DNA from 4 places in the Streptomyces achromogenes genome. Region 2 is predicted to be linked to each of the others. Evidence: riboswitches for the same ligand, from Rfam matches in the RefSeq annotation. Region 2 holds a riboswitch; each other region holds the start of a gene.
What was found. A riboswitch is a leader RNA that binds a small molecule or an ion and turns the genes downstream of it on or off. The one in region 2 is predicted to bind cyclic di-AMP.
Positions count from the first base shown of each region.

Region 1: linked by a shared signal. The riboswitch ahead of QF032_RS06585 (C40 family peptidase) and the one ahead of QF032_RS23205 (transglycosylase SLT domain-containing protein) in region 2 are both predicted to bind cyclic di-AMP.
Region 3: linked by a shared signal. The riboswitch ahead of QF032_RS33990 (M23 family metallopeptidase) and the one ahead of QF032_RS23205 (transglycosylase SLT domain-containing protein) in region 2 are both predicted to bind cyclic di-AMP.
Region 4: linked by a shared signal. The riboswitch ahead of QF032_RS28975 (M23 family metallopeptidase) and the one ahead of QF032_RS23205 (transglycosylase SLT domain-containing protein) in region 2 are both predicted to bind cyclic di-AMP.

Region 1 is NZ_JAUSYH010000001.1:1,491,359-1,493,551, reverse strand. Features, by position in the region: gene QF032_RS06590 (ATP-binding protein) at 94-576, shown strand; gene QF032_RS06585 (C40 family peptidase) at 701-1,174, opposite strand; cyclic di-AMP (ydaO/yuaA leader) riboswitch at 1,178-1,348, opposite strand; gene QF032_RS06580 (hypothetical protein) at 1,727-2,032, opposite strand; gene QF032_RS06575 (ATP-dependent Clp protease proteolytic subunit) at 2,040-2,193, opposite strand, start outside.
Region 2 is NZ_JAUSYH010000001.1:5,153,519-5,155,711, forward strand. Features, by position in the region: gene QF032_RS23200 (HAD family hydrolase) at 1-548, shown strand, start outside; partial or broken gene QF032_RS23205 (transglycosylase SLT domain-containing protein) at 558-1,041, opposite strand; cyclic di-AMP (ydaO/yuaA leader) riboswitch at 1,046-1,247, opposite strand; gene QF032_RS23210 (polyprenyl synthetase family protein) at 2,010-2,193, shown strand, end outside.
Region 3 is NZ_JAUSYH010000001.1:7,598,325-7,600,517, forward strand. Features, by position in the region: gene QF032_RS33985 (alpha-galactosidase) at 1-822, shown strand, start outside; cyclic di-AMP (ydaO/yuaA leader) riboswitch at 1,127-1,284, shown strand; gene QF032_RS33990 (M23 family metallopeptidase) at 1,289-2,193, shown strand, end outside.
Region 4 is NZ_JAUSYH010000001.1:6,458,729-6,460,921, forward strand. Features, by position in the region: gene QF032_RS28970 (M16 family metallopeptidase) at 1-741, shown strand, start outside; cyclic di-AMP (ydaO/yuaA leader) riboswitch at 957-1,123, shown strand; gene QF032_RS28975 (M23 family metallopeptidase) at 1,138-1,896, shown strand; gene QF032_RS28980 (GntR family transcriptional regulator) at 2,084-2,193, shown strand, end outside.

The sequences.
Region 1 (2,193 bases), 3.7 Mb from region 2:
GCAGTCTGGCGAAGAAGCACCAGTCCGGGACCGTACTCGAACCAATCCACACCGTGTCGGGCTCCGGTCCCGTGGGAAAGGGACGACGTCGCCATGGCAGATCACCTGGAAGCAACCCTCACTCTGCCGAGCGATCCCGCCTCGGTCTCCACGGCCCGGGCCTTCGTGGCCGGCACCCTCGGCGAGTGGGGCCTGCCCGCGGACGCCGAGGCGGCAGACGCCGTCCGTCTGATCGTCTCGGAACTCGCCACCAACGCCGTACAGCACACCTTCGGCCAGTCGCCCACCTTCACGGTGGACCTGGCCCTCGACCGCGACGAACGGCTGAGCATCGGGGTCACCGACAGTCATCCGCGCTTCCCGCAACGACTGCCGGCCGCCGTCCAGCAGGACAACGGCCGAGGCATGGTGATCATTCGCTGGCTGACCGCGGAAGCCGGCGGCAGACTCAGAGTGCGGCCCACGAGGGAGGGCGGCAAGACGGTCGTCGTCGAGCTCCCGTGGACCGTCCCGGCGGCGGAGCCGGCAGCCGGGGTCCTGGCGGTCCCGGCGGAGGGTGAGCTCCCGGGACGGTGAAGGCGTGTCAGGACGCCCTGCACGGCCCCGGGAGGTCAGTGGGCCCGACAGCTCGGCGGACCCGGCAGATCGGCGCCCAGGTACCGGCCCGGCGGACCGGGCGGATCAGTACCTGGGCCGGCCCCTAGCGGACCCGGCCGTACCAGACGCTCTTGGTCCAGATCTTCTGCAGCTTCACCACGTCCCCGGTCTTCGGCGAGTGCCAGATCTTGCCCTTGCCCGCGTAGATCCCGACGTGGTACACGTTCGACCCCGAGTGGAAGAACACCAGGTCGCCCGCCCTGCGGCTGGACGCCGAAATGTGCTTCGTCTTGTTGTACTGCTGGGCCGCCGTCCGCGGCAGGCTCTTGCCCGCCTTCTTGAACGAGTACAGCGTGAGTCCCGAGCAGTCGAACCTCTTCGGCCCGGTGGCCCCGTACTTGTACGGTGCACCCTTCTTGGAGGCCGCGATCTGCAGCGCCTTCGTCGCCGGTGTGGCGGCCGCGGCGTCCGGAGCGAGCCCCGGGACCACGACCGTGCCGCCGACGGCGGCGATGGCGAACGCCGAGGCCGTACCGGCCCGGGCCATGAGCGACGGGACACGATTGAGCGCAGTCATGCGCAACCCTTCGTCAGCCGCCTGTGAAGGATGACCTGTCGGATTCGGGCTGGCGAAGTTGCCCGGCCGCGTCAGCGGCTTCACCCCAAGGGCTGCTCGGCCCGGTCATGGCGTGACCGTTCCGGCGACCCGTCGTGCCTGGGTCCTCCACTCCTGCCGATGCACTCCTGTCGACCGGTCATCCGGGAGGCGGCAGGACTCGGCGTCCACCCGGACCGCCCCGCCGCTTGTGGCGGGGGCTTGTCGTCAGACAGGGATCTTGGCTCACGGATGTCCGAAAATCCCAACGGAACCGGGGATTTGTGGGGTTACTCACCACTCAGCCGTTCGGGTGAACACTCTGACGGGTGATCAGCTGGCGAGTCCCCTCAGGGCCTCCCACCAGCGACGACGCCTCCTGTTCCACCCGCGGAGCGCCCTTCTGCGCAACTTCTGGGCGTCCGGGAGAACAGGAGGGGTTCTGCCGAACGGGGGTACGCCTTCTGGGTCGTTTCGACTCCGGCCCGGACGTCACGTCGGGGCCGGGGCCGTGCGGACCGGTGCCGCCCCGGGTCAACTCTCGGCGAGCGGCGGCAGCGTGACGCGCGCCGTGCGGCGCTCCCCGTCCAGGACGCGCAGCGCCCGGGCGAGCGTCTGCGCGTGCAGCTCGCTCTCGCCCCGCTGGTGCATCAGCGTCAGCGCGTCGCGCAGCGCGGCGGCCTTGCTCACCAGCGCCTGGGCGGCGCGCAGCCCGCGATAGGTGTCCCCGTGGTGGGCGGGGTTGATGCGGCCGAGCATGTCGACCACGTCGAGGTATCCGTCGATCAGCTCGGCCTCCGCGCGGGTCAGCGCGGGCAGCGGCGGCAGCTCGGGCACCATCGCCGGCTCACCTCCCGCCCTGCGCCCCGGCGGACGCCTTGCGGCTCGGGATGATCCCGTCCACCAGGCCGTACGCCACCGCTTCCGGGGCGGTGAGGAACGTGCCCCGCTCGATGTCCGCGGTCACCTGCTCCGGCGTCCGCCCGGTGTGCCGCACGAGC
Region 2 (2,193 bases):
TCACCCTGGACCGGGAGCTGGCGGAGACCGCGCTCGGCAAGATCGAGGCGGAGGTCGGGCAGCTGTACGCGGCGGTCGACCAGGACGGCGTCGACGGGCTCACGCTCATCGAACCGGGCTACCGGATGCCCCACCCGACGCTGCCGGCCCTGCGGGTGGGCAGTCGCGACGACCTGTGGTGCGAGCCGATCAGCAAGGTGCTGCTGCGCCATCCCACCCTGTCCGACGACGAGTTGGCGGCGACGGCCCGCTCGGTGGTGGGCTCGCTCGCGACGGTCACCATGTCGGGTCCCGGCACGGTCGAGCTGCAGCCCTGCGGGATCACCAAGGCGACGGGTCTGGCGCTGGCCGCGGAACACCTCGGGCTGCGGCCCGAGGACACCGTCGCCTTCGGGGACATGCCCAACGACATCCCGATGTTCGACTGGGCGGCGCGCGGTGTCGCGATGGCCAACGCCCATCCCGAACTCAGGGCGGTGGCCGACGAGGTGACGACGTCGAACGAGGACGACGGCGTGGCCGTCGTCCTCGAAAGACTCTTTCCGTGAGCCCGGGGGTCAGTAGGCGCCGAAGACGTTGTCGATCGAGCCGTAGCGCGCGGCCGCGTAGTTGCAGGCGGCGGTGATGTTCGCGACCGGGTCGTAGGAGTCCCAGGAGGTGCCCTCGACGTGGTAGGCGCGGAAGGTCGGGTCGATGACCTGCAGCAGGCCCTTGGACGGGATGCCCGCGGCGGCGTTGGAGTCCCAGAGGTTGATGGCGTAGGGGTTGCCAGAGGACTCGCGGATGACGTTGCGGTAGATGCCGTTGTACGTCCCCGGGATGCCGTGCTGCGACATGACCTGGAGGGAGGCGCGGATCCAGCCGTCGAGGTTGTCGGAGTAGCCGAGGCTGCTCGCGGTGGCGACGGTCGGCGTGGTGGCCGCGGAGGCGGTGGTCGCGCCGATGAGCGGGAGCGCCAGTACGGCGAATTCCGGTGCCGGCGACGGCGAGCCTGCGGGCGAGGCGGGAGGTGCGGGTGGAGCGCTGAGCGGCAGCGGGCATGACGAGTTTTCCTCTCCGTCGCCTGCGAGGTGAGCTGTCGGGTTCGGGCGGGAGCTGCCCGGTCGCGTCCTGGCGGACGCGACTTCACCCCAAGCCGTAACGGATCGTCCGAAAAGCTCTGGATGTCCAGAACGTCAGAGCGATGCGCTGCGGCGACCTACCTGGTTCCCCCGCTCCTGCCATGCGTTTCTCGGTGGGTGTTACGGGCGGCGGCAGGATTAGGCGTCCGCCCGACAGGCCGGGAACGTATGCGAGAGCACATGTCCGGAACAAGTACCGGATTCACAGATGACCCCTATTGACCTTGATCTGTGCCGTATGGGGCGCTTGATCCTTTGTGGGTGCAAACCGTCAACTCGCTTGGTGGGGGCGGTGGATCGAGGGGCGGCGGATCCTGCCCGATATGCCGGGGCCAGTGAGCCATGTCACGAGGAATCACAAGACCGACTAATCGGGCATTGGCCCCAAGTCGCTTGTTATGGCGCATGGGAGAGGTGGGCCGTCGTCCGTGGTGTCCCGTTGCGCTTACCGCCGTACACCCCGTTGTTCCGGGAAGGCCTCGTGGTTGTTCCGGGAAGGCCTCGTGTGCGGCATGTTCATGCCGCCGCGACCCGGGGGAGGGTGGCCCAGGGCTGGGCGGACCCAGGGCTGGGACGGGCGGGCGGGGCTCGCCGCCGGGCCGAGGCGGAACCCCCGGTCGGGCGCCGGCCCCGGTGTGGAACATGATTCGGCCCTTCGCGGCAACCCGATGAACATCTCTTCGTATGGGCTGATCGGAAACATCGCGGACGTGATCGGATACGGTCTGGCCCGATGCGCGCACCTCGCGGGCGAGTGCATTCGCCCCCGGGGGACGTGGGGGCTATCGGTGATCGAAACGTGACCGGATACGCTGACTCGAGTGATGGCAGCGACCTATCGACAAACCGCGTAATCGCCAGTAGACACCAGCAGACAGGAGACCCCTCGTGACCGTCGTCGGGCCGTTCGGGCTGAGCGTGCGGGACCAGGCTCTGGAAGCCGATGTCCAGGCCGGATTGGCGGCTGTCGAGGAAGGCTTGCTCGAGGCCACCAAGAGTGAGGTTCCGTTCATCACGGAGGCCGCCCAGCACCTGGTGCGGGCGGGCGGGAAGCGGTTCCGCCCGCTGCTCG
Region 3 (2,193 bases), 2.4 Mb from region 2:
GCGCGTGAAGACGTCCAGGAGTACCTCTGGGAACAGCTCGACGGGCTGCTGTCCAGCGCACCGATCGACTACGTCAAGTGGGACTTCAACCGCTGCTTCACGGACGCCGGCTGGCCGGACGACCCCTATCCGCAACGCCTGTGGGTCGACCACGTACGGGCCCTGTACGGCCTCCTGGACCGGCTGCGGGCGGCCCACCCGGGCGTCGCCTTCGAGTCCTGCTCGGGCGGCGGCGGGCGCGTCGACCTGGGAATCATGAGCCGCACCGACCAGGTGTGGACCTCCGACAACACCGACCCGCTGGACCGGCTCGACATCCAGCACGGCTTCAGTCAGATCCACCCCGCACGGGTCATGGCCGCGTGGGTCACCGACAGCCCCAACACGCAGCTCAACGGGCGGGTCAGCTCGCTGCGCTTCCGGTTCGTCAGCGCGATGGCCGGGGTGCTCGGCGTCGGCGGGGACCTCGCCGAGTGGAGCGAGGAGGAGCTCGCCGAGGCGCGCCGGTGGGTGGACTGCTACAAAGACATCCGCACCCTCGTGCAGCAGGGCGACCTGTATCGGCTGCGTCCGCCGGCGGGCGGCCTGAGCGCCGTCCAGTACGTGCTCGGCGACGAGACGGTCGTCCTCGCCTGGCTCCCGGCCCAGCGGTTCGGCGAGCCCGTTCCGGCGCTGCGGCTGCGCGGACTCGACCCGACGGCGTCGTACGAATGCCGTGAAACAGGTGAAATCCACCGAGGTGCGGTACTCCTGCATCACGGGATGCGCACCGGACTGCGGGGCGACCTCGATGCGACGGTTATCCGACTGCGTCGTATCTGAGGGTTCTGTCCGAATTGGAATCTTCGTTCCAACTCGCCCTGGAATAGGAAAAGGTGGAGAAGCGTCACGTGAGCAGCGTCATATCCGTGACCGTACGTCGCCCGTCATGCTCACGTAATTCATGCGGATTTCCGGGGCGCTTGACCCGATAGGGCCTTTTGGGCTCACGGAGCGTGACCGGGAATTCCCGCGGCGGATCAAGACAAACGCCATCACCGTGCAACCTCTGCTTGTTCCTGTGCGTCTTGGTCGCTTACGTTCCACACCAATCCGGACGGACGCCTAATCCTGCCGCCGCCCGGAATCCGCACACTCACCCGTGCACGGCAGGAGCGGGGGACCCACAGGCATCACCGCCTGTTCCGGTCCCGGAACAGGCTCGGGGTAAAGCCGCGTCCCGACGTGGCCGGACATCTCCAGTCCGCACCCGACAGCTCACCTCGCAGGCGCCGGAGAGGAATTCGTCATGCCCGCGAAGGGTAAGCACCGCCGTCCCAAGGCCCAGCGTTTCACCCGTTCCATAGCCGCCGCCGGAACCGGCGGGGCCGCGCTCGCCCTTCCGCTCATGGCCGCCTCCGGCGCTCACGCGGCCACTCCGGAGTCCGCGTCCCAGGCGGTCTCCCAGACCGTCGCGCAGACGGTTTCGCACAAGTCCGCGCAGGCCGCTCCGGTGACCCGGAAGACCGCCGCCACGACCTACACCGTGCGCTCCGGCGACTACCTCTCGAAGATCGCGACCGAGCAGCACGTCAGCGGCGGCTGGCACAGGCTGTACCGGGACAACCGTGAGGCCGTCGGCGCCGACCCCTCGCTGATCCACCCCGGCCTCAAGCTGTCGATCGGCGGGAAGGCCGCGACCGGCGCCGCCAAGTCGTCCGGCCCGTCCGCCGGTTCGTCCTCGGCGGACTCTTCCTCGAAGTCCTCGAAGTCCTCGAAGTCCTCGAAGGCGTCGAAGGCGTCGAAGTCGTCGGAGTCGTCGTCCTCCGGGTCCTCCGCGAAGGCGGCCACCCAGGCCGTCGAGAGCGCGGCCGGGTTCACCCTGCCCGTGTCCGGCGCCACCGTCGGCACCCCGTACCACCAGTCGGGCAGCATGTGGTCCAGCGGCTACCACACCGGCGTCGACTTCGTCGTCCCGACCGGCACCTCGCTGAAGGCCGTCGCCGAGGGCACCGTCGTCTCCGCGGGATGGGGCGGCGCCTACGGCAACCAGGTCGTCATCAAGCTGAACGACGGCTACTACGCCCAGTACGCCCACCTGTCCCAGCTCTCCGTCTCGGCCGGCCAGACCGTCGGCGCGGGCCAGCAGGTCGGGCTCTCCGGCGCGACGGGCAACGTGACCGGACCGCACCTGCACTTCGAGATCCGCACCAC
Region 4 (2,193 bases), 1.3 Mb from region 2:
CTCACCGGCGTCGACCTGGACGCACTCCTGGGCGACACCCTGGGCACCTGGACGGGCTCCGCCGCCGAACCGCGGCCGGTACCGCCGGTGACCGCCGACGACACCGGTCGGGTCGTCATCGTGGACCGCCCGGGCGCCGTCCAGACGCAGCTGCTGATCGGCCGGATCGGCGCCGACCGGCACGACCGTGTGTGGCCCGCCCAGGTGCTCGGCACCTACTGCCTCGGCGGCACCCTCACCTCCCGTCTGGACCGCGTCCTGCGTGAGGAGAAGGGCTACACCTACGGAGTCCGCGCCTTCGGGCAGGTCCTGCGGTCCGCGCCGGACGGCTCGGGCGCCGCGATGCTCGCCATCAGCGGGTCCATCGACACCCCGAACACCGGTCCCGCGCTGGACGACCTGTGGAAGGTGCTGCGCACCCTCGCCGCCGAGGGACTGACCGACGCCGAACGCGACGTCGCCGTGCAGAACCTGGTCGGGGTGGCGCCGCTGAAGTTCGAGACCGCGGCGGCCGTCGCGAGCACGCTGGCCGACCAGGTCGAGCAGCACCTGCCCGACGACTACCAGGCGACGCTGTACCAGCAGCTCGCCGCGACCGGCACGGTGGAGGCCACCGCGGCGGCCGTGAACGCCTTCCCGGTCGACCGTCTCGTGACGGTCCTGGTGGGCGACGCGGCCCAGATCAAGGAGCCGGTCGAGGCCCTCGGCATCGGCGAGGTGAAGGTCGTGACCGCCGAGTAGCCGCCGACCGCCGCGGCAACGGCAACGGCACGCACGCGCAGGGCCCTGGTCGACCGAGCGTCACCAGGGCTTCTGTTTGTCCGAATTGAGGCGGAGGTTGCCTGTCTGCCGTGTGGGATGCGCTACAAAAACCGTGATCCGTTTGAGGATTGATCCCCTCGCCGCTTAGCTTCATCCGGGCTGTCCGTCAGGCACTGCGCCGCAGCCGCGGCACCGGACAGTCATCGCCGAGTCCCCGTACGGCGCGAGCCAGGGGAGCCGGGGACCCACATGTGAAGTCCCTGGGGTGAATCGGACGCCCGCGTGTACGCGAGGGGGTCCGTAGGAGACCTTCCTGCTCCGAACCCGTCAGCTAACCCGGTAGGCGAGAGGGAAGGAAAGGACACCCCTGACTTCATGGCGTTCACCTGCGCCACCGGGAAGCACCGCCGGCCCAGCCGGATGCAGCGCTCCACCGCTCGCGCGGTCGGCGTGGCGGCGCTCACCACCACCGGTGTGATGGCCACCGTCGCCTCCACCCCGGCCCTCGCGGCCGAGCAGCCCACCCCCGAGCAGACCGGTCTGATCCCCGTCGTCACCGCCGGCGAGTCCATCGCCGAGTCTGTCGCCGACCAGGTCGACGAGCAGGTCGCCGCGCAGAAGAAGGCCGCCTTCGAGGAGGCCGCCCGCAAGGCCGCCGCGAAGAAGGCCGTGGAGGAGCGCGAGGCACGCGTGCGTGCCGCCCGTGAGGCCGAGCGCAAGCGCCTCAACACCTTCGTGCTGCCGATCACCGCCTCCTACGTCTCCACCGGTTACCAGGCCAGCAGCTCGCTGTGGTCCTCCGGGAGCCACACCGGCGTCGACTTCCACGCGGCCCGTGGCACCACCGTGCACGCGGTCGGCTCCGGCACCGTGGTCGAGGCCGGCTGGGGCGACGCCTACGGCAACCAGATCGTGATCAAGATGCACGACGGGACGTACACGCAGTACGCCCACCTGTCGTCCATCGAGGTGTCGGTGGGCCAGACGGTCACCCCCGGACAGCGCATCGCCCTGTCCGGCGACACCGGCAACGTCACGGGCCCGCATCTGCACTTCGAGGCCCGCACGACCCCCGAGTACGGCTCGGACATCGACCCGGTCGCCTATCTCCGCAAGCACGGCGTCAACGTCTGACGACGGACGGCGACAGATCGTTCGGCCCCGGCCTCTCGGCCGGGGCTTTCGCCGTTTTCGGGGCCCTGCTGTCCAAAAAATATCCCTGGATTCCGGCTCCCCGTCGGAAATTCCCGCCCATTGCAATAGAGTCACGGAACACACGTCAACCGTCGACGTTTTACGGGGATCAAGGCGGAGGTCCGTCATGCGAATTCCGGCGCACTCGGTGTGCACGGCCATCCGGGACGACATCGTCGCGGGTGTCTACGAACGCGGCAGCCGCCTCACCGAGGAACTCCTCGCCCGTCGCTACGG